DNA from 3 places in the Rothia sp. HMSC073B08 genome. Region 3 is predicted to be linked to each of the others. Evidence: predicted binding sites of a transcription regulator. Region 3 holds the regulator's gene; each other region holds the start of a gene.
The links. The regulator LexA, encoded in region 3, represses DNA repair genes until DNA is damaged. The targets are predictions, from matches to a motif close to TCGAACANNTGTTCGA.

Region 1 (7,148 bases), on a different contig from region 3:
GCGCGCAGCTTCGTGTTGCCCATCAGGAGGCGGTTGCCCGCGCCCGCGAAGCGCTCGCCGAACTAGCACGTACCGACCCGGAGGTGCCGCTCACCGCCCTGGATGAGCCGTGGATTCCGTCGCTTGCCATGAACCGCCCGTATGCGGCTCTGCGCGCGCAATCGCCCGAACCGCTGGCGCCCTGTGAATCTGGTCTGGGTGGTTCCGGTACTGAGAGCGGGGCGGCTGGCTTCTTCTGCACGGGCGCGGCGGGTCAGTTTTTGAGCGCCCACACCGGCGATGCTGACGCGGCGTTCCTGGTGAATACTGCCGCGTGGCGGAATGTGCTGGTGGAGCCGGCGCAGGAGTTCACGCGGGTGAGGGTGCAGGGTTCTCTGTTCTAAGCGGGCTTGCTCTTCTAAGCGGGCTCGCTGTTCTAATACCCCCGGCGCTTCGCCCTAGCCGGAGCCCCGCACCAAACCCCACCCCGCCCGAACCAAACCCCGCACCAAAACCCCAGTAACCCCGCCCCGTCCGGCATGAGCGAACGAGCCCGGCGGGCCATTCAGCCGCTGGCGTGCGTGTACTAAAATGGTAAGCATGTCCAAACCCCTCATTCGTCTTCTCGGCCAGGGCGTACGCGCCGCGACTAAGCTTCGCGGCGGCGGCTCCGCCTTCCCCGGCCTTGTCATGGAAAAATTGCACCCCGACTTCGTCGCTGAAGAGCTCGCGAAGCTGCCCTACGGCGTGGTTGTTGTCTCCGGCACGAACGGTAAGACCACCACCACGAAGATGGCTGTGCAGCTGCTTGAAGCTCAGGGTCTGAAGGTTTTCACTAACCGCACCGGTTCGAACTTTGTGCGCGGTGTCGCCGCGGCACTGCTGGGCGAGATGACCCTCGGCGGCAAGCTTGACGCTGATATTGCTGTGCTTGAGCTGGACGAGGCGCACGCCGTGCACTTCGTCAAGGCTGTCAAGCCCGATTACGCTCTGCTGCTGAACGTTCTGCGTGACCAGCTGGATCGCTTCGGTGAGATTGACACGACCCGCCGTATGCTGGCGACTGTCGCCTCCGCAACGACCGGCACCGTGGTGCTCAACCGTGAGGACCCGCGTATCCGCTCCCTCGCTGAGAACGTGCAGCCTGGCGTGACCGTCAAGTACTACGGTCTGGATGAGTCCCTGCGCTCGTACTTCCCCTCGGATGATGAGATGCGCGGCGGCACCGTCGCGAAGGCAACCCTGCCCGAGGCAGACGTCACCCTGACCGCGTTCTCCGGCACCTCCGCAACCTTCGACCTGGCGGGTGTGGAGCGAGTTGGCGAGATTAACCTCTACGGTATTTACAACATCTTCAACGCGGCTGGCGCTATGGCGCTGACCCGCGCCGTCATGGGCGAGAAGCTCAACGAAGATAAGCTCATCGCGGAGCTGGCGAAGATTACCCCCGCCTTCGGTCGCGGTGAGACCCTGAACGTGAACGGCCGCCCGCTGCAGCTGTTGCTCGTGAAGAACCCGAGCGGTTTCCGCCTATCCCTGGCGAGCGCGAACGCTGACGACTACGCCACCATGATCACGATTAACGACCAGTACGCTGACGGTCGTGACGTGTCCTGGCTGTGGGATGTTGACTTCGACAGCTTGAAGAAGACCGGCGTGCAGATGGTTTCGGGTGTGCGCGCCTGGGATATGGCGCTGCGCCTGGAGCATGACGGCGTGAAGGTTGACGAGGTCAACGAGAACCTCGCCGATGCGCTCAAGGGCTTCATTGCCTCCAGCGGTAACGCGCCCATGCGTATTTTCTGCACCTACACCGCAATGCTGGCTCTGCGTGAAGAGCTCGCAAAGATCACTGACGTTGAGAGGGTTTCCTAATGACGGCAACTCACACTTTTGAGGGCACCCCCGCCTCCGGCCCCAATAACGGTAAGACTCTGCGTATTCTGCAGCTGTACCCGCTCGACATGAACATTTACGGCGACTGGGGTAACACCCTGGCGTTGGCTCGTCGCGCGCAGGCGCACGGCTTTGACGTGCAGATTCTGGACCACAACCCCGGTCAGCCTTTCCCGGAAGATGTTGACATTATTCTGGGTGGCGGCGGTCAGGACTCGGGTCAGTCCGTGATTCAGGATGACCTGCACGCGAACGGTGACACGCTGCGCTCGCTGGCTGAGGACGGCGTGCCCATGCTCGTCATTTGTGGCCTGTACCAGCTGTTCGGCAAGGAATTCCGCACCCGTGAGGGTGAGGTGCTGAAGGGTATCGGCATTTTTGATGCGCACACCGTCGGCGGCGATGACCGCCTGATTGGCAACATCGTTGAGGAGTCTGCGGAGTTCGGCACCGTCATTGGTTTTGAGAACCACTCGGGCCTGACCTACCTGGGCGAGGGTTGCACCCCGCTGGCTACCGTCACTAAGGGTGAGGGCAACAACGTGACCGACTCGCATGAGGGTGCGCGCGTGCACAACGTAATTGGCACCTACCTGCACGGTTCGCTGCTGCCGAAGAACCCGAAGATTGCGGACTACCTGATTGAGCAGGCCGCAATTCGTCGCTTTGGCGAGTTCACGCCGAACACGATTGACGACTCGCTGGTGGAGAAGGCGCGCGCTTCGGCTGCGTCCCGCCCCCGCTAGCCTATTCCTGGCGGTGGCGTGCACTTTCTGAGGTGGTGTGCGCCTCCGCTACGGTATAGTTATGTGAGTACAGTACGGTGCGTGGGACGTTTCGCCGTGCCCGCACGGAGGTTTTGACTAAGGGAGATACGAATGTCCGGTCACTCTAAATGGGCGACTACTAAGCACAAGAAGGCTGCTATCGACGCTAAGCGCGCGAAGGCTTTCGCGAAGTTCATTAAGGCAATTGAAGTTGCAGCACGTATGGGCGGCGCTGATATTGCTGGTAACCCCGCTCTTGACCTGGCTGTGTCGAAGGCGAAGAAGAACTCCGTTCCTAACGACAACATTGACCGCGCAATCAAGCGTGGTGCTGGTCTGACCGGTGAGACCATTGACTACACCGAAATTATGTACGAAGCACGCGGCCCGCAGGGTACCGCTCTGTACATTGAGTGTCTGACCGATAACCGTAACCGCGCAGCGTCTGAGGTTCGCCTGGCTGTGACCCGTAACGGCGGCACCATGGCTGACCAGGGTTCGGTTGCGTTCCTGTTCGAGCGTAAGGGCGTTGCTGAGGTCACCAAGACTGACGGCCTGACCGAGGACGACGTTCTGATGGCTGTTCTGGATGCAGGCGCTGAAGAGGTTCTGGACGAGGGCGATATCTTCACCGTTGTTTCCGCACCGACCGACCTGCCCGAGATCCGTAAGGCACTGGACGAGGCTGGCCTGGAGTACAACAACGACGACCCGGTCTTCCGTCCGACCATGCAGGTTGACCTGGACGCTGAGGGTGCTAAGAAGTTCATGAAGCTGGCAGACGCTATTGAAGAGCTCGACGACGTTCAGAACGTCTACTCGAACGCTAACGTTTCTGCTGAGGTCATGGCAGAGCTGGAAGCTGAGTAATCACTCGGATTCTGATATCTGATGCTTGAAGAAGCCGCTCCTTTAACCGAGCCGCCGTAGGGTGGCTGGTTGGGGGAGTGGCTTCTTAGCGTCTGGGGCTATTTTGGGGATGCGCTGGGTACTTTTCGCGGGGCGCACGGTGACTGTTCACGCGGTGATTGTTTACGCGGTGACCGTGCTCGTGGCACACCCCGGTACCGGGTGCTAGGATTCTGAAGGGCTAGAATCTAGAGATTCTGTAGGGAGTTTGTCGAAAGGGGAGATGATGACCGCCGCTCAACCTGCCGCACGCGATAGCATGCGTGAGAACCGTACCGCCGCCGCCGTGGAGCGCGTGCCGGGTGCAACCCGCATCATGGGTGTTGACCCGGGTCTGACCCGCTGCGGTTTCTCCATGCTCGATATGACCGCCGACCGTAAGGCGCACTTCGTGAACGTGGGTGTTGCCGGCACGATCCCGGCGGAGTCCCTGGACCAGCGTATTCTCTGGATTTTCAACGCCGCCTCCCACTGGCTCGACACCTATAAGCCGGATGCCCTGGCGATTGAGCGTATCTTCGCTCAGGAGCAGGTGAACACGGTGATTGGTACGGCGCATGCTTCGGGCGCGGTGATTTCTGCGGCGGCGATGCGCGGCGTGCCGGTGTTCTTCCATACCCCCTCGGAGGTGAAGGCGGCGGTGACCGGTAGCGGCCGCGCCGATAAGGCGTCGGTGGGTCGCATGGTGACCCGCATTTTGGGGCTGGATTCCATGCCAAAACCCGCCGATGCTGCTGATGCCCTGGCGATTGCGATCTGTCACGGCTGGCGTGGCGGCGGCATCGGTTCGGGTATCAACATGGCGGCGCAGACGCAGACTCACCAGGGTTCACGCCCGGCGCAGGCTCGCCGTGGCGGGGCGTTGACTCCGGCGCAGCGTGCCTGGATGGAGGCGGAGGCGCGCGCTCGCCGCTAGAGGCGCTTTCGTGGGCTCTGGCGCCCCTCCTACTGGCTTGCGTATATTCGCTAAGAAGTTCGAATATATGCTTGATTTCAGAAGAAATATTCTAATATACTTGTAGTGTCTCCCCGTTGAACTGGGGGAGTGCGTTCTGTGGGTGCCGGAGTTCCCGGTGCCCGCACACTGCCGCGAGCCTCAATCTGTGGGCGCGGTGTTGAAAGGTGGAGAGAAATGATTGCATCCCTGACCGGTCGTGTGGCTCAGGTGGGCCTTGATCATGCGGTGATTAACGTGAACGGTTTCGGCATGCTCGTGTACGCCACTGCGCGTACTCTCTCCAAGCTGCGCACCGGTGAGGAAGCTACCGTGCTGACTACCATGATTGTGCGTGAAGAGTCGATGACTCTCTACGGTTTTTCGGAGCCTGCCGAGCGTGAAGTGTTCGATATGATGCTTTCGGTTTCTGGTATTGGTCCGCGTATTGCTCTGGCGGTGTTGAGTGTTCACACTGCTGCTGAGGTGGAGCGCGCCGTGGCGACCGGTGACGATAAGGCGTTCACGAAGGTTCCCGGTATTGGTCCGAAGGGTGCCCGCCGTATTGTGCTGGAGCTTGCCGGCAAGCTGATTCTCAGCGATGGCCAGACCGATGAGCTGCCGCTGAGCCAGGGCATTGTCTGGAAGCCGCAGGTGCTTGACGCTCTCACCTCTCTGGGCTGGAGCGAGAAGGACGCTTCCGCCGCTATTGACGCTTACGTGCAGCACAACCCTGCCGCAGAAACTGAGCCGGTGGGTGTGGCTCTGCGCGGTGTGCTCGCCTCCTTGGGTACTCAGAACACGGTGGGCCGCCACTAAACGGCGCGCCCTGTTCGACGTATCCCACTCAAACTTTTGTGAAAGAAGAATTCTATGAGCCAGAATCCCTATGAGCCGCAGCCCGCGGCGTCCCTGGTTTCCGGCGGGTATTTTCCCGGTCAGGTGCCCGGCACTCAGGCGTCTTCAGCTCCCGCCCAGCGCCTCGTGGCAATGGAAGAAGAGCCTGAAGAGAAGATGATTGAGGCGGCACTGCGCCCTAAGTCCCTGGATGACTTTGTGGGTCAGCGCCGTGTGCGTCAGCAGCTGTCCCTGGTGCTGGAGGCTTCGAAGATGCGTGGCCGTAGCGCCGACCATGTGCTGCTGTCGGGCCCTCCCGGTCTGGGTAAGACCACTCTCGCAATGATTATTGCGGCAGAGATGGAGGCGCCGCTGCGCATCACCTCCGGCCCGGCGATTCAGCATTCGGGTGATTTGGCGGCGATTCTGTCTTCGCTGACTCCCGGTGAGGTGTTGTTCCTGGATGAGATTCACCGTATGAGCCGCCCGGCTGAGGAAATGCTCTACATGGCGATGGAAGATTTCCGTGTGGACATTGTGGTCGGTAAGGGTGCGGGTGCGACTTCCATTCCGCTGGAGCTGCCGCAGTTCACCCTGGTGGGTGCGACGACCCGTGCGGGTCTGCTGCCCGGTCCTCTGCGTGACCGCTTCGGCTTTACCGGTCACTTGGAGTTCTACTCGGTGGAGGAGCTGGAGCTGGTACTGCGCCGCAGCGCGGGTCTGATGGATATGCAGATTACCTCCGAGGGTTTCACCGAGATTGCCGGTCGTTCCCGCGGCACGCCCCGTATTGCGAACCGTCTGCTGCGCCGTGTGCGTGACTGGGCACTGGTCAACGGCGTGGATCGCATTAACGCGCGTGATGCCGCAACCGCACTAGACATGTACGAGGTGGATTCGCGCGGCCTGGACCGTTTGGACCGTGCCGTGCTGGAGGCGCTGATTCACAAGTTTGGCGGCGGCCCGGTGGGTCTGTCCACCCTCGCCATTGCGGTGGGTGAAGAGACGGAGACTGTGGAGACGGTTGCTGAGCCGTACCTGGTGCGTGAGGGTCTGATCGGTCGTACCCCGCGCGGTCGTGTGGCTCTGCCCGCGGCGTGGGAGCACCTCGGCTTGGAAGCGCCGGAGATTCAGCTCTAGATCCGTATCAGCTTTAGGTCGGCACCAGCTGATAACACTGTAGTAGCCCGTGGGAGGTATCCGCCTCCTGCGGGCTTCTCTGTACCCCGGTTTCTGCAGGGGCGGTAGCTCTTCTGCAAGCGCGGCAGCTTTTCTACCGGTTCTGCAGGCGCTGTCGGGTTCCATTGGGCTCTGTCGGGCTCTGCCGGTCTTTACCAGTGACATAAAATTACGCCGAGAGAGTCCAAAACTCAGGTTAACCTCACAAAAACGCTGGTTCGGGGCGCTAAAGCTCATGCTCTCGCGTAGGATGGATACGTACTGTATCTACGATTCCACACCTTCTGGTACGCTCAACCCTCGCGGTGAGCGGCACGGGTGCGGATGTGAAAGTGAGACCATGGATCTTAACTTCCTCATCAACGTCATCATGACGATTGTCTTCTTTGCTGCAATTTTTTGGATTTTTACTTCCGCTAAGAAGAACCAGCAGAAGCAGCTTGAGGCGCTGCAGGCAATGCGACGTGCGCTCGTTCCCGGTGATCAGGTGATGACTGCTTCCGGCGTCTACGGCACCGTTGTCAGCACTGATCTTGAGAACAACAAGCTGCAGCTTCAGATTGCAGAGGGCGTTGTGATTACTGCGTCCATGAACGCGATCCTGAACCTTGTTGAGGATGAAGCCCCCGCAGCGCCCCTGACCGAGG
Region 2 (7,148 bases), on a different contig from region 3:
GGTGTAGGTGGCGGGGTTCGAGCGCGGGGTACGACCGATGGGCGACTGGTCCACGTGAATGACCTTGTCCAGGTGTTCCAGCCCGTCGATGCTCTTGTGGCGACCGGGTACCTGCTTGGCGCCATTGAGCTTGTTCGCCAGGGAGGTATACAGAATGTCGTTGACGAGGGTCGATTTACCCGAGCCGGACACACCGGTCACCGCGGTGAACACGCCCAACGGGAAGGACACAGTCACGTTCTTGAGGTTGTTTTCGCGGGCGCCGCGCACGATCAGCTGACGTTCCTTGTCCACGGGGCGGCGGGATGCGGGCACCTCAATGCTGCGGCGGCCAGCCATGTAGTCGCCGGTAATGGACTTGGTGTTCTTCAGCAGCTCCTCAAAGCTGCCGGAGTGTACGATTTCGCCGCCGTGCTCGCCGGCGCCGGGTCCTACGTCCACGATCCAGTCGGCTTCGCGCATGGTGTCTTCGTCGTGCTCAACCACGATAAGCGTGTTGCCCATATCGCGCAGCTTGGTCAGGGTTTCAATGAGGCGGCGGTTATCGCGCTGGTGCAGGCCGATAGAAGGCTCGTCGAGCACGTAGAGCACGCCGACCAGGCCCGAACCAATCTGGGTTGCGAGGCGGATACGCTGCGCCTCACCGCCGGAGAGCGTACCAGCGGAGCGTGAGAGGGTCAGGTAGTCCAGACCCACGTCCAGCAGGAACTGCAGGCGCGCGTCAATTTCCTTGAGGACCTGCTCGCCAATCTTGGCTTCGCGGGGGCTAAGCTGCAGGCTACGCACGAAGGCGAGCGCGTTAGCCAGGGACATGTCGGTAATGTCTGCGATGGACTTGCCGCCGACCTTCACGCCGAGGATGGTCGGGTTTAGGCGCGCGCCACCGCAGGAGGGGCAGGCGACCTGGCGCATGTACTGTTCGTAGCGGTCGCGGGCGAAGTCCGATTCGGTTTCTTCGTGCTTGCGCTTAATGTACGCCTTCACGCCTTCGAACCCGGAGGTGTAGCGGCGTTCGCGGCCGAATCGGTTGCGGTAGGACACCTCAACCTTGTAGTCCTTGCCGTCCAGAATGGCGGCGCGGGTCTTGGCGGGCAGGTCCTTGAAGGGGGTGTTCAGGTCGAAGCCGAGCTCCTCCCCCAAGCCTGCGAGCAGGCGCAGCCAGTATTCAGTGGTTGCTTTGCCCTGCGACCAGGGTGCGATAGCGCCCTCGCCGAGGGTTAGATCGGGGTTTGGTACGAGCAGTTCGGTGTCTACTTCCAGGCGCGAGCCGATGCCGTCGCAGGCGCTACATGCGCCGAATGGCGAGTTGAAGGAGAAGGCGCGCGGCTCGATGGTGTCGATCTGCAGCGGGTGGTTGTTGGGGCAGGCGAGGTTTTCGCTGAAGGAGCGGGTGCGTTCGGGGTCGTCCTGCTCGCGGTCCACGAAGTCGATGAGCACGCGGCCGTCGGCGAGCTTGAGCGCGGTTTCGATGGAGTCGGTCAGGCGCTGGTGAATACCGTCCTTAATGACGATGCGGTCGACGACCACCTCGATGGTGTGCTTGTACTGCTTGGCGAGTTTGGGCGGGTCGGAGAGCTGCACGGTTTCGCCGTCCACGCGGGCGCGCGAATAGCCCTGGGTCAGCAGGTCCTTGAAGAGGTCTACGAACTCGCCCTTACGTGCGCTGACGACGGGTGCGAGGATCTGCAGGCGGGTGCGTTCGGGGTACTCCTGCAGAATATCCACAATCTGCTGCGGGGTCTGCTGGGTGATTTCTTCGCCGCATTCGGGGCAGTGCGGGTGGCCGATGCGCGCCCAGAGCAGACGCATGTAGTCGTAGATTTCGGTGATGGTACCGACGGTTGAGCGCGGGTTCTTGGAGGTGGATTTCTGGTCGATAGACACCGCCGGGGAGAGACCCTCGATGAAGTCTACGTCGGGCTTGTCGACCTGTCCGAGGAACATGCGGGCGTAGGAGGAGAGCGACTCGACGTAGCGGCGCTGACCTTCCGCAAAGATGGTGTCGAAGGCGAGGGAGGACTTACCGGAGCCGGAGAGGCCGGTGAAGACGACCATCGCATCACGCGGAATGGTGAGGTCTACGTTCTTGAGGTTGTTTTCGCGGGCACCCTGAACCCGGATACTGGTCAGGTCGTTCGCTTTGAGTGCGGTGCTACCGTGTGCCGGGCGGGGTGTCATCGAAAATCCTTTCGTCTTATCTTCGAATTTAAATTCTACACCCTCACGCCTTTCACCAGCGGGATTATGCGGCCGGTGAAGGCATGAGGGTGCAGTACTTATATGAAGCGGACTGTCAGGCGCGATTTACCAGCCGCGGGTTCCCCACTCTTCCAGGTGGGGGCGCTCGTCGCCGAGGGTGGTGGAGCGGCCATGGCCGGGCAGTACGATGGCGTCGTCTTCGAAGCCTCCGAAGAGTTTTTCGAGCACGTTGGAGAAGAGCTCACCGAACTGCTGCGGGGAGTCGGTCTTGCCCACGCCGCCGGGGAAGAGGGCGTCGCCGGTGAACAGCAGGGTTGCGGGAGTGCCGTCTTCCCAGGTGGTTTCGAGGGTGTAGACGATGGATCCGGGGGTGTGGCCGGGCACGTGCAGGGCGCGGATGACGGTATCAGAGAGGTAGAAGTCGAAGCTTTCGCCGCCGGTCAGCTCTTCTTCGATGGTGTAGTCTTCCAGTTCCTTAATCTCAGCAGCGTCAGCTGCACCCGCGGAGGTCACGGCACCGGTGAGACGGTCGAGTTCCTTAATAGCGCGGATGTGGTCCCAGTGGCCGTGGGTAACCAGAATGCCGGTCAGACCGATTGCGCGGGGCCTGATGGAGTTGAAGTCCTCTTCCTTCTCCATGACGCGCACGCGGCGTTCTTCACCATCTGCCAGTTCGAGCTGCGGGCAGTCGTTCAGGAGCGCGTCGAGAGTGAAAGCGTAGAGTTCTTCTGCGTCGTCTGCAGGGTCGATGAGCACCTGCTCGCCGGTGGCGCGCATGGTGATGAGGTAGACGCTGTTGTCCATCTCGGAGACGCTGAACGCACGGACGGTCAGTTCGGGGTTCTCGAAGATGAGGGTGGGTTCGGGGTAAGTAGTCATAGTTCCAGTGTAGGGGTTGTGACCGCACAGCATGCGCCTATGCGGTTCGCTCCCCTATCAGCGCATTCGGCGTTGAACGCGCGGGATACATGTGCGGGATGCATGTGCGGGATGCACAGGGAACAGATTCTGGAGCATGCTCGGTACGGATTGGGTTCAGCGCGGATTAGGTTCCGACTGGATTCCGCCCGGCTGAGGTTCCACTGAAATTCAAAAGTTAAACAGAGAAGCGACTGCGCATCGATACACAGTCGCTTCTCATGACACCCAGGGGTATCTATCACTCACTCAAACACAAGCAACCCGAGGACTTTGGAAATCTCACGATTACTTGATGACTCAATAGTAGCGAACTTTTTGGGGGCTGTTTTACCACCCAATTTGGTACGGAGAGCCGGATTTAGTGACCCGCACCTCATTGTAATCATTCTGTAATAAAAACAGGTGTTTTTTAGGGTATCCATACGTACCAATTTCATTTTTTTCGAGTTTTAGCGTGACTTATTTCACCCAAAATAATTTTAGAATTTCCCTCTTTTGGCACTTCGGTGCACCTTTAACTTAAGCTCCGCACTCGGCAATCCCAAAGGTTCAATACCCAGTTTTAGCCCGGTATTCTGCGGAAGTAGAGGGTTAAGGTGAAAGTATCTTCAAGTACTTGCAACTTCATAAGCGGGAAAAAATGTACTGCTCACCGTTCAAAATCTACACAATTATTCGCGCGAGGGCAAAATCAATTGGTCTGTTTTACCCCTGTAGGTACCCCCTAAAGTAGAGGTTTTATTACAAAACAATAACATCAGCCCCACTTTCAGGTTCACTGAGTGCACCCATTAAAACCCCTTTCAAAAAGCAAAATACCTAGTCAATGCCGTATTTTCACAAAATGCAAGACAGTGTGTCACTAAAAAATCAACCTCTACAGATTGTTTAATAAAACCTGACCTTCAAGCACAAATAGAGCCCAATTATTAACCAGCACGTACCAATTCCGCCCTCAAAACAGGCGCTATAGAAGCCTCAATGAAAGGTTGAAAGACCCCTCCACTAGGGGTTTCAGGATCCTTCACTCCCCCTGGTTGATGCCTGGTTGCAGCCTAGTTTCAGCCCGGGTTGTAGCCTGGCTGCAACCTAGTTTCACTCTATTTTCAAGAGCTCCGCTCCCCCGCCCTCAAGCGTTGCGCACCTCGTATTCGCCCCTCATGCTTCCATATATCTGGGGCAGAGCCACTCCACAAAAGCGCCACAGGCTACAGCAAAGGCGGCGCCTCTCCCCCGCTGTGGGGAAGGAGCGCCGCCTCCACTAGCTATAAATCAGCTGGAACAGCCGCCTTAGGACAGGCCGATCATCACGCCATTCTCGTCGAAGCCGATGCGCTCAGCTGCGGGGCTCTTGCTCAGACCCGGCATAGTGCGCATGGTGCCGCAGATAGCGTAGACGTAGCCAGCACCTGCAGCCAGGCGAACCTCGCGCACGGGCAGAGTCCAGCCGGTCGGTGCGCCCTTCAGAGTTGCATCCGAAGAGATGGACAGGTGGGTCTTCGCGATAACCACGGGCAGGTGCGAGTAGCCCAGCTCAGCGAAACGCTTCAGCTGCTTAGCGGCAGCGGGAGCAATCGAAATGCCGTCCGCGCCGTAGACCTTGGTCGCAACCTTCTCAATCTTGGTCTCGATGGAGTCCTCAAGATCGTAGGTGTACTTCAGATCCGAAACGTCGTCACATGCCTCAGCAACCACGTCCGCCAGGTCGGTGGTGCCCTTACCGCCCTCAGCCACACCGCGGTGGATAGCGACGCGAGCACCGGCTTCCTCAGCAATACGGCGGATGGTCTCGTGCTCGGACTCGAAGTCGGTCGGGAAGGCGTTGATTGCCACGACCGGCTGAACACCGAAGTTGCGCACAATCTCGATGTGCTTCTTCAGGTTCTCTGCGCCCTTCTCCACGTCGGAGGGGCTTTCCTGCAGCATGCCTTCGGGCAGGGGCTTGCCCGGAACGATCTTGTACAGGCCGGAGTGGGACTTCAGGGAGCGCACGGTTACGACGAGCACTGCTGCGTCCGGCTTCAGGCCGGAGACGCGGCACTTGACGTTGAAGAAACGCTCCGCACCCATATCGGCACCGAAACCAGCCTCGGTAATCACGTAGTCGGAGTACTCCAGACCAACGTAGTCGGCGACCACGGAGGAGTTACCGGTTGCGATGTTGCCGAAGGGGCCCGCGTGAATCAGTGCGGGGGTGTGCTCCAGGGTCTGCAGCAGGTTCGGATTGATAGCGTCTGCCAGGATGACGGACATTGCGCCGTCAGCCTTCAGGTCGGCTGCGGTGACGGGCTCGCCGTCGTAGTTCAGTCCGATCACGATCTTTGCCAGGCGCTCACGCAGGTCCTTGAAGGAGGTTGCCAGCGAGAGAATCACCATGATTTCGGAGGCGCTGGTGATGTCGAAACCGGTCTCGCGGACCACGCCGTCCATGCGTTCGCCCAGGCCCACGACGATGTTGCGCAGGGAGCGGTCGTTCATGTCGATGACGCGGCGCCACTCGATTGCGCGCGGGTCGATGCGCAGCTCGTTGCCGTGGTGCAGGTGGTTATCAATCATGGCGGCAAGCAGGTTGTGTGCTGCGGTGACGGCGTGGAAGTCGCCGGTCAGGTGCAGGTTCAGCTTCTCCATGGGAACGATCTGGGAGTAGCCGCCGCCCGCTGCGCCGCCCTTGATGCCGAAGGTCGGGCCCATTGCGGGCTGACGCAGAGCCAGGATTGCCTTGCGGCCGGTCTGGGCGAAGCCCTGTGCGAGGGAGACGGAGGTTGCGGTCTTACCTTCACCGAGCGGGGTGGGGGTGACTGCGGTAACCACGATGTACTTGGAGCCGCGCTTGCGGGCGGTCTCTGCGTTGGTGGTTTCGTCGAGGAGGACCTTAGCGACATACTTGCCGTAGGGTTCAAGGCGATCTTCGCTGATGCCGTTGTCTGCTGCGATCTTGTTAATAGGCCAAAGATCGGCGGCAAGTGCGATTTCGAGGTCGGAAGGGAAAGGCTTCTTCGTCATTGTCATCCTTCGAGTTGTACGAATCATGCTCTTTTATTCTATGCCTTAGCTCACTCATTTGTCCCTCACCTCGCCGAACTCCGACAAATAAACCCAATTTTTAATGCACTAATCCCCGCAACCGGTGACCTCCGCTCACGTGGAGCGGCAGGATCGGTGCGGGGATTAGTAGCGCATACATGCCGGGCTGCCGGTACAGGAGCCGGTATAGGAACCGGTGCTACAGCAGGTATTACGGCATGGTCAGCAGAACCTTGGTGGCGGTACGCTGGTCCATTGCCTCGTAACCCTTAGCCGCCTCGTCAATGGGCAGAACCATGTCGAAGACGCGGCCGGGCTCAATTTCGCCCTTGTAAATCAGGTCGATGAGGGTCGGCAGGTACTTGCGCACGGGGGCGGGGCCACCCTCCAGGTGAACCTGCTTGCCGAAGAGCTTATCGGTGCCGATGGAGCTGTCGTGCGGCACGCCCACGAAGCCGATGTAGCCGCCGTGGCGTACGCAGCCGAGAGCCTGGTCGAAGGACTGCTGGGTGCCAACAGCCTCCGCGACGCCGTGTGCGCCCACGCCGTCGGTGAGCTCCATGACCTTGGCGATGCCCTCTTCGCCGCGCTTTTCCACGATGTGGGTTGCGCCGAATGCCTTAGCGAGCGCCTGACGTTCGGGGTTGCGGGACATGATGATGATCTTCTCCGCGCCGAGCTGCTTAGCGCCGATGACTGCGCTCAGGCCGACTGCGCCGTCGCCAACAACGACGATGGTCTTGCCGGGGCCTGCCTTCGCGGCGTCCGCTGCGTACCAGCCGGTGCCGAGCACGTCGGATGCCGCCATCAGGTGCGGGATCTGCTCTGCGGTGGGTGCGGCGGGGGTCTTGACGAGGGTGCCGTCTGCGAAGGGTACGCGGGCGTATTCTGCCTGGGTGCCGTTGGAGCGTGCGCCGATGAAGGCGTCGCCTGTTGCGATTGCCTTGAGGCAGCGGGAGGGATAGCCTGCGGTGCAGGTTTCGCATTCGCCGCAGGAGATGCAG
Region 3 (7,148 bases):
TTCCCCCAAAACAGCAACCACAGGACGAGCAGTCTGAGCATTCTGTACAGATTCAGTTTCCTGTGCAGATTCAATTTCGGTGAGTGTGGGTTCAACGGGAACAGGCATCGGTGCGCTCCTATTTCATAGGCTCAAGAATTCGGCTCAAGCGCTCTAGCTTGAGAGATGAAGGATTCGGAGTCAAGACATCAACCTCATGCAGAAGCCAACCACACACGGGTCCGTACTTAGCGCTGAGTCTGAGGGATTTCCAGACGCTGACCGGCATCAACAGAGGTGCTGGTCAACGAGTTCAACTCCATAATACGAACCACAGTATCACGGGTGTCACCTTGCGGATTCACCGCCTGAGCAATATCCCACAGGGTCTCGCCGTGCTTGACCACAATGACGGTTCGAGTCACCGAAGCGTTCTCCACGGAGGCAGAAGCCGCCGGGCCAAAGAAGCTAATAGCGCCGAGCACAATCAGTGCCGCCAAGGTCAGCAGAGGCAGGCCCTTCAGAAAACCGCGCACAGTGCCAAGACGACGAATAGAACCGGGAACCGAGCGCAGAAGCTCGCCGCCCTTAGCCAGAAGAACACTCTTCGCACTAGGCGCCTGAGCCGCAGAAGATGCCTGAGTAGAAACAACAGGGGTAGAAACGGCGGGAGCGTGAGCGGGCTGAGCCTCCTGCGCGGGACGGGGTGCATGAGCCGCACGAGAAGAGCGAACAGACTGCGAAGACGCAGGCACACGAGAACGCCCCTGCACGGTGCTGGCGGACACGGTGCTGGCGGACGCTGTGCGGGCGGGGTGAAGTACCACCAAACCTGCCGGAAGGTGTGCAGAAGTGCCGTGAGAAGCAATAGGTGCTGCAGTAGTCATTGTGGTTCCTTTCTCTCAGCTCGCCCGGGGTTGCCCCGCGGGTCTAGCAATGCCGAGCGATACCCGCTCGGAGGTCCTAGTTGAGTGATAACTATGGAGTGGTGATTGTTAGGCGATAACTATTGGGTAGCTAGTCCCTAGTAGTTAGGTCAGAGCATTCGGATGCACCGGGTTGATTTGGGTACCCCAGTTTTGAGCCCCCCATCCCCCGCGCTCTCTCTTCGCCAGATGCTTCCTAGAGCATCCGAGGTAGATCATGCGAAGAGAGAGGCAGAGGATTCGAATACATTCGAACACTCATTCGCTCTCGTCTCCCGGAAGACTCCGGGTCGAATCTTCGAATATTTTTCGAACATTCGCCCGCAAATCCCGAATTTCAGGAGAGATTCAAGAGTATATACGAACTCTTGTTCTAAAGTCTAGCAGAGATGTGCTAAAAATTTCTTCGAGTTTCGAAGAAAAAATCTAGAATATTTGTTTGAGTTTTTCGGTGCAGTGTTCTACACTGGTGTCAAGAGACGTTCCACACGCTCCTGATGAGTCCTACTCACAGCAGGTTTCTGTACCCGTTACAGCTTGGTTCTGTATCGAATGCAGGTGCTGCTGGCTGAGTTTTATAGGGCGGAGGCGCATACTCGTTGCCTGTGTATCGCTTCGGTATCGCTTCGGCACGGATAGAATTCCTCCACCCCCTGACGAGATAAGACCCATTTCGGCAGAACCAAAAAATTTTTAGGACACCATCAGAAAACGTGTGAAGCACCCATCCGTGCCCCGACCGGGATACAAGGTCGGAGTACAGACCGAAGGAAAAGAAATGGCAACAGCACCCCGTCCGGCGCTGACCGCGCGCCAGCAGAAGATTCTTGACGCGATCCGCACCGAGATTGAACAAAAGGGTTACCCGCCGTCCATGCGCCAGATTGGTGACATGGTGGGTCTTGCGTCCCTATCCTCGGTCACTCACCAGCTTGGTCGCCTCGAGACTATGGGCTATATTCGCCGCGATCCCAAGCTCCCCCGCGCCATTGAGGTGCTGGATGAGAACGGCGTCGGCATCCACGGTAGCTCCTCCTCGTCCCTGCCCGAGCTGCCGAACTTCGAAGTTGGCGATGAGGACCTCGTACCCGTTCCCCTGGTTGGACGAATTGCAGCGGGCGGTCCCATCACTGCCGAGCAGTCCGTGGAGGATGTGCTCGCCCTGCCCCGCCAGTTGGTCGGTAACGGCAAGCTGTTCATGCTCAAGGTCAAGGGCGATTCCATGATTGACGCCGCAATCTGCGACGGCGACTGGGTGGTTGTCCGCGAGCAGCACACCGCGGACAACGGCGATATCGTTGCTGCTCTGCTCGACGATGAAGCAACCGTGAAGGTGTTCCGTCAGGTCGACGGCCACACCTGGCTCATGCCGCGCAACTCCAACTACGAGCCGATTATGGGCGACCGCGCAACCGTCATGGGTAAGGTCGTCTCCGTGCTGCGTAGTCTCTAAAAGATGCAGTCTCTAGAGACATAACCGCTAGGCTTTTAGCTCTATATAAAAATCACCCCGGTGACACGTGAATGTTCACGTGTCACCAGGGTGATTTCTATATTTCCAAAGCGGAAGGTGCGGTGCAGCCAGGAATGGAATCCACCCGAGCTAACGCTCAATACTCGCCGAAAGACGAGCCAGCGCGCCAATTACGGCTGCCTTATTCTGGGTCGACCACATCGGCGGCATAGCCTTCATCAAGAAACCGCCGTAACGCTTGGTTGCTACACGAGAATCCAGCACAGCCACCACGCCGCGGTCAGACACCGAACGGATTAGGCGACCGGCGCCCTGCGCCATACGAATCGCCGCGTGGTGAGCAGAAACCGCCATAAAGCCGTTACCGCGGTGACGGTTCACTGCCTCCGTACGAGCCTGCGCAATCGGGTCATCCGGGCGGGGGAACGGGATGCGGTCCATCACCACCAGGCGGCAAGAGTCACCGGGAACGTCCACGCCCTGCCACAGGCTCATCGTGCCGAACAGGCACGAATCGACGTCCTCGCTGAACTCTTCCACCAGAGCCTTGAGCGAAGACTCGCCCTGCAGAAGAATGTTCAGGTCGCTGTGCTCACGCATGTATTCGGCGGCACGCTCGGCGGCACGCTTCGAGGAGAACAGGCCCAGGGCACCGCCTTCCGACGCCTCGCACAGCTCACGCAGACGCTCCAGCTGACCTTCATGCACACCGAATCCCGGAGGTTTCAAATCCCCGGCGACGTACATGATGCCCTGCTTGCGGTAGTCGAAAGGCGAACCTACGTCGATGCTCGTCCAGCGCGGCGCGCCCTCACCCTGCAGTCCCAGGGCACCGGCGGCAACGTCAAAAGAGTCACCCACTGTCAGGGTCGCACTCGTCAGAATCACGGTGCGGTCAGCGAACAGACCGTCACGTAGCTGCAAACCGACGCTCAAGGGGGCGATGTTCAGGGTCGCCGGGTCGGTATCGGAAGCAGCCACATAGCGGCCGTTCTCCCAACCACCCTGACGAGAAATCCACAGCACGTCCTGCTCGCCCGAAGCCTCCAGGATGCGGCTACTCATATCGTGTACCTCAGAGACACGCGAGCGCGCCATCTGCAGGCCGGCGTCAACGTCCTGACCGTCCGGTTTGGTATCGGACAGGGCGGTGCGGGCGGCATCGTTGACCGCAGAAATAGCAGTCAAAAGGCGACCGTCCAGGCCCTTCAGCAGGCCTTCGGCAAGACCCTCGAACGCGGTCTCCAAGGTGCCGGCAGCCATTTCCAATGCGCCGGAATCAGCCTTCGAATGCTTCTTTACGCTACGCGCCGCACGGCGAACCATCGCAACCGTCAAAGAACCAGACACGGCACCGGTCACGCGGTCCACCAGCTCATGAGCCTCATCAATAATGACCGTCTCATGTTCGGGCAGAACCTTCATGCCCTCGAAAGCGTTAATCGCCAGCAGGGCGTGGTTCGTGATGACGATATCAGCTTCAGCGGCACGGCTACGCGCCATCTCGCTAAAGCACTCTTCCACCAGCGGGCAGCGGCGGCCCAGACACTCGGCGGCGCTCACCGATACCTGAGCCCATGCGCGGTCAGAGACGCCGGGCTTCAGCTCGTCACGGTCGCCGGTCTCCGTGCGGTCGGCCCACTCGCGCAGGCGCACCACTTCCTCACCCACGCGGGAGGTCGAAGAAGGCATGTCAAAGAGAGCATCCGGCTCGTCTTCCGGGTAGCCGCCCTCCAGCTTGTGCAGGCAGAGGTAGTTATTGCGGCCCTTGAGCAGAGCCACCTGCGCCTGCGATTCAGGGCGCGGCTCCAGCGCTTGTAGAAGACGCGGAATATCGCGGTTCACGATCTGCGCCTGCAGGGCAAGGGTCGCCGTCGCAACCACAATCGGCTGGTCCGACTCCCCCACCCGCGCCAGGGCAGGAACCAGGTAGCCCAGGGACTTACCGGTACCGGTACCCGCCTGGACCAGCAGGTGACGCTGCAGTTCAAGAGCCTGCGCCACATGCGCCGCCATGGTGCGCTGACCGGCACGATTCTGACCGCCAGTGGCGGCAACCGCCTCATCCAGCAGGGTCAGGGCGTCCTTCGCACCGGGCAGGGTCTCAAGCTCCTGCCCGGTAAATCGGGTGCCGTCGGTTGCCGGTTCGGGTGCAGTTCCCGGGGCGTTTTTAGGCGCGTTGATGCTCTCGGTCACGCTCATCCGCCCTTAGAGAGCCTCAGAGGTAGAGGGCTGCTCGGAAACAGATGCGGTCGCTTCAGCCAGGGCGTGTGCCTCCGCAAGTTCCTCTTCCAGAACCTCCAGCAGGTCGCCCTCCAGCACATACTCGGACAGTTCGGAGGCGACATCCTCACGAACCAGCGCCACCACGAAGGTGCCGTCCGATACGAAATCGGTGCTCTTAATTTCGGCGTCCCACTCGTGCAGGCGCGAAATAATCTCACCGTGCGAGTACGGAATCAGCAGCTTCACCTCAATGGAGGGGCGCGGAATGGTGTCCGCAATCTTCTGCTTCAGCTCCTCAATACCCTCACCGGTACGCGCCGAAACAATCACGTGCTCCGGCTCGCGCTGGCGCATACGCTCCAGCACGAACGGGTCGGCGGCATCCGCCTTATTCAGCACAATGATCTCGGGGATATGGCGGGCGTCGACCTCCGCGATGACCTCGCGGACAGCACGAATCTGCCCCTCCGGGTCCGGGTGCGAAGCATCCACCACGTGCAGGATAACGTCAGCGTCAGCGACCTCTTCCAGGGTGGAGCGGAACGCCTCCACCAGCTGGGTCGGCAGCGAACGCACGAAACCCACCGTGTCAGAGAGGGTGTAGCCGATACCGTCCGGAGTCTGAGCCTTACGGACGGTCGGGTCCAGGGTCGCAAACAGCGCGTTCTCCACGAGCACGCCGGCGTCGGTCAGGCGGTTCAGCAGGGAGGACTTACCCGCGTTCGTGTACCCGGCGATAGCCACCGAAGGCACGCGGTTACGGCGACGGTTCAGACGCTTCGTCTCACGCGCCGGCGCCATCGCAGCAATCTCACGCTTAAGCTTCGCCATGCGAGCGCGCAGGCGGCGGCGGTCCATCTCAATCTTGGTTTCACCGGGACCACGCGAACCGATACCCTCACCGGCTGCGGCGCGGCCACCCGCCTGACGGGACAGGGAGGCACCCCAACCACGCAGACGCGGCAGCATGTACTCCAGCTGAGCCAGCTCAACCTGCGCCTTACCCTCGCGGGACTTAGCGTGCTGAGCGAAAATGTCGAGAATCAGGGCGGTGCGGTCAATGACCTTGACCTTCACGATATCTTCGAGGGCACGACGCTGCGAGGGAGCCAGTTCGGAGTCGACAATGACGGTGTCGGCGCCGGTCGCCTCGACAATGTCCTTGAGTTCCAGCGCCTTACCGGAGCCGAGGAAGGTGCCGGGGTCCGGCTTGAGGCGGCGCTGAACCAGGCCGTCCAGAACCTCGGAACCTGCGGTTTCAGCCAGTGCCGCGAGCTCACGCAGGGAGTTCTCTGCGTCCTCTACGGTGCCTTCAGTCCACAGGCCAGCCAGCACCACGCGCTCCAGGCGCAGCTGGCGGTACTCGACCTCGGTGACGTCTTCAAGTTCGGTGGAGAGGTTCGCGATACGGCGCAGTGCGCGGCGCTCAGCGAGATCTTCCTGGTCACCGTCATATTCGGAGTGCTCGCGCTGAACGTCAGAAATTTCGCGCGCACGAGTATCCAGCACACGGCGGCTATTGTTGCCGTGGGTGCTGGAAGAATTATCGCTGTGATGCGCGGTACCGGCGGCGTCATAAGTAGTGACGGAGGCGGCGGCCTGGGAGCGGCCCAGAACGCGGTCTACGGTGCGGCGCAGCTGCTCATCGCTGGGCAGCTTTTCGGTATCAGATACGGGGGTGTTCTTAGAATTCATACGACTATAATTCTACCGCCGTTGCCCGCATCAGGTAGGGGGTTCGGTCGCCTGTGCGCTCAGGGCGTGTAAGCTGCTGACCCGCCCCGTGCATACTCTGCCCGTGTGCGGCGGGTTCTTGCCCTACCGGTACACTGGATAGCATGAGCGAGCAGCATTATTTCTCTGAAACCCCCGAGACCGAATTCAAGCCCCGCCCCGTGCAGGTGGAGCTTGCCGGCCGCAAGGTCACCGTCACCACAGCTAACGGCATTTTCAGCCCCTCCGGCATTGATAAGGGCACCGCTATTTTGCTGCAGGAAGCACCCGATCCGCAGGGCGAACGCATGCTCGACATCGGCTGTGGGTGGGGACCCATCACCCTGACTTTGGCGATGCTCGCACCGCAAGCGCAGGTGCACGCGGTGGATGTGAACTCCCGCTCCATTAGCCTGACCGAACGCAACGCCGCCGCTCTCGGCCTGTCCAACGTCACCGTGGGAACCCCCGAATCGGTTGACCCCGAACTGCGTTTTGACACCATCTGGTCGAACCCGCCGATTCGCGTGGGCAAGGAGGTTCTGCACGAGATCCTGCTGACCTGGCTGCCGCGCCTGGCGCCCGGTGGTGACGCCTACCTGGTGGTTCAGAAGAACCTGGGCTCCGATTCTTTGCAGAAGTGGATGGACGCGCAGCTTGAGGAGCTGCACCCCGGCGAGTTTGAGGTGTCGCGCTATGCGACCTCGAAGGGCTTCCGTATTCTGCAGGTGCACCGCTACGAGGATTAAAACCTCTGGCGCTAAATCCTCTGGCGCTAATTGCTTAAAAATATAAAAAGCGGCGGGTGTTTTCTGAATGTGTTGTCAGAA

Region 1: ruvA (Holliday junction branch migration protein RuvA) is a predicted target of LexA. The motif match lies at 4,527-4,542, and genes of this name have one in related genera.
Region 2: uvrA (excinuclease ABC subunit UvrA) is a predicted target of LexA. The motif match lies at 2,201-2,216, and genes of this name have one in related genera.

Annotation. Positions count from the first base shown of each region.
Region 1 covers NZ_KV811062.1:9,182-16,329, reverse strand. The annotation lists gene HMPREF2884_RS03950 (hypothetical protein) at 1-383, shown strand, start outside; gene HMPREF2884_RS03945 (Mur ligase family protein) at 571-1,854, shown strand; gene HMPREF2884_RS03940 (type 1 glutamine amidotransferase) at 1,854-2,621, shown strand; gene HMPREF2884_RS03935 (YebC/PmpR family DNA-binding transcriptional regulator) at 2,754-3,512, shown strand; gene ruvC (crossover junction endodeoxyribonuclease RuvC) at 3,778-4,467, shown strand; gene ruvA (Holliday junction branch migration protein RuvA) at 4,684-5,304, shown strand; gene ruvB (Holliday junction branch migration DNA helicase RuvB) at 5,476-6,462, shown strand; gene yajC (preprotein translocase subunit YajC) at 6,842-7,148, shown strand, end outside.
Region 2 covers NZ_KV811062.1:40,521-47,668, forward strand. The annotation lists gene uvrA (excinuclease ABC subunit UvrA) at 1-2,178, opposite strand, end outside; gene HMPREF2884_RS04030 (MBL fold metallo-hydrolase) at 2,305-3,078, opposite strand; gene HMPREF2884_RS04035 (formate--tetrahydrofolate ligase) at 4,411-6,123, opposite strand; gene HMPREF2884_RS04040 (zinc-dependent alcohol dehydrogenase family protein) at 6,356-7,148, opposite strand, start outside.
Region 3 covers NZ_KV811046.1:20,866-28,013, forward strand. The annotation lists gene HMPREF2884_RS00505 (type 1 glutamine amidotransferase family protein) at 1-108, opposite strand, end outside; gene HMPREF2884_RS08955 (LysM peptidoglycan-binding domain-containing protein) at 228-866, opposite strand; gene lexA (transcriptional repressor LexA) at 1,684-2,358, shown strand; gene HMPREF2884_RS00520 (ATP-dependent DNA helicase) at 2,509-4,581, opposite strand; gene hflX (GTPase HflX) at 4,588-6,300, opposite strand; gene HMPREF2884_RS00530 (class I SAM-dependent methyltransferase) at 6,444-7,067, shown strand.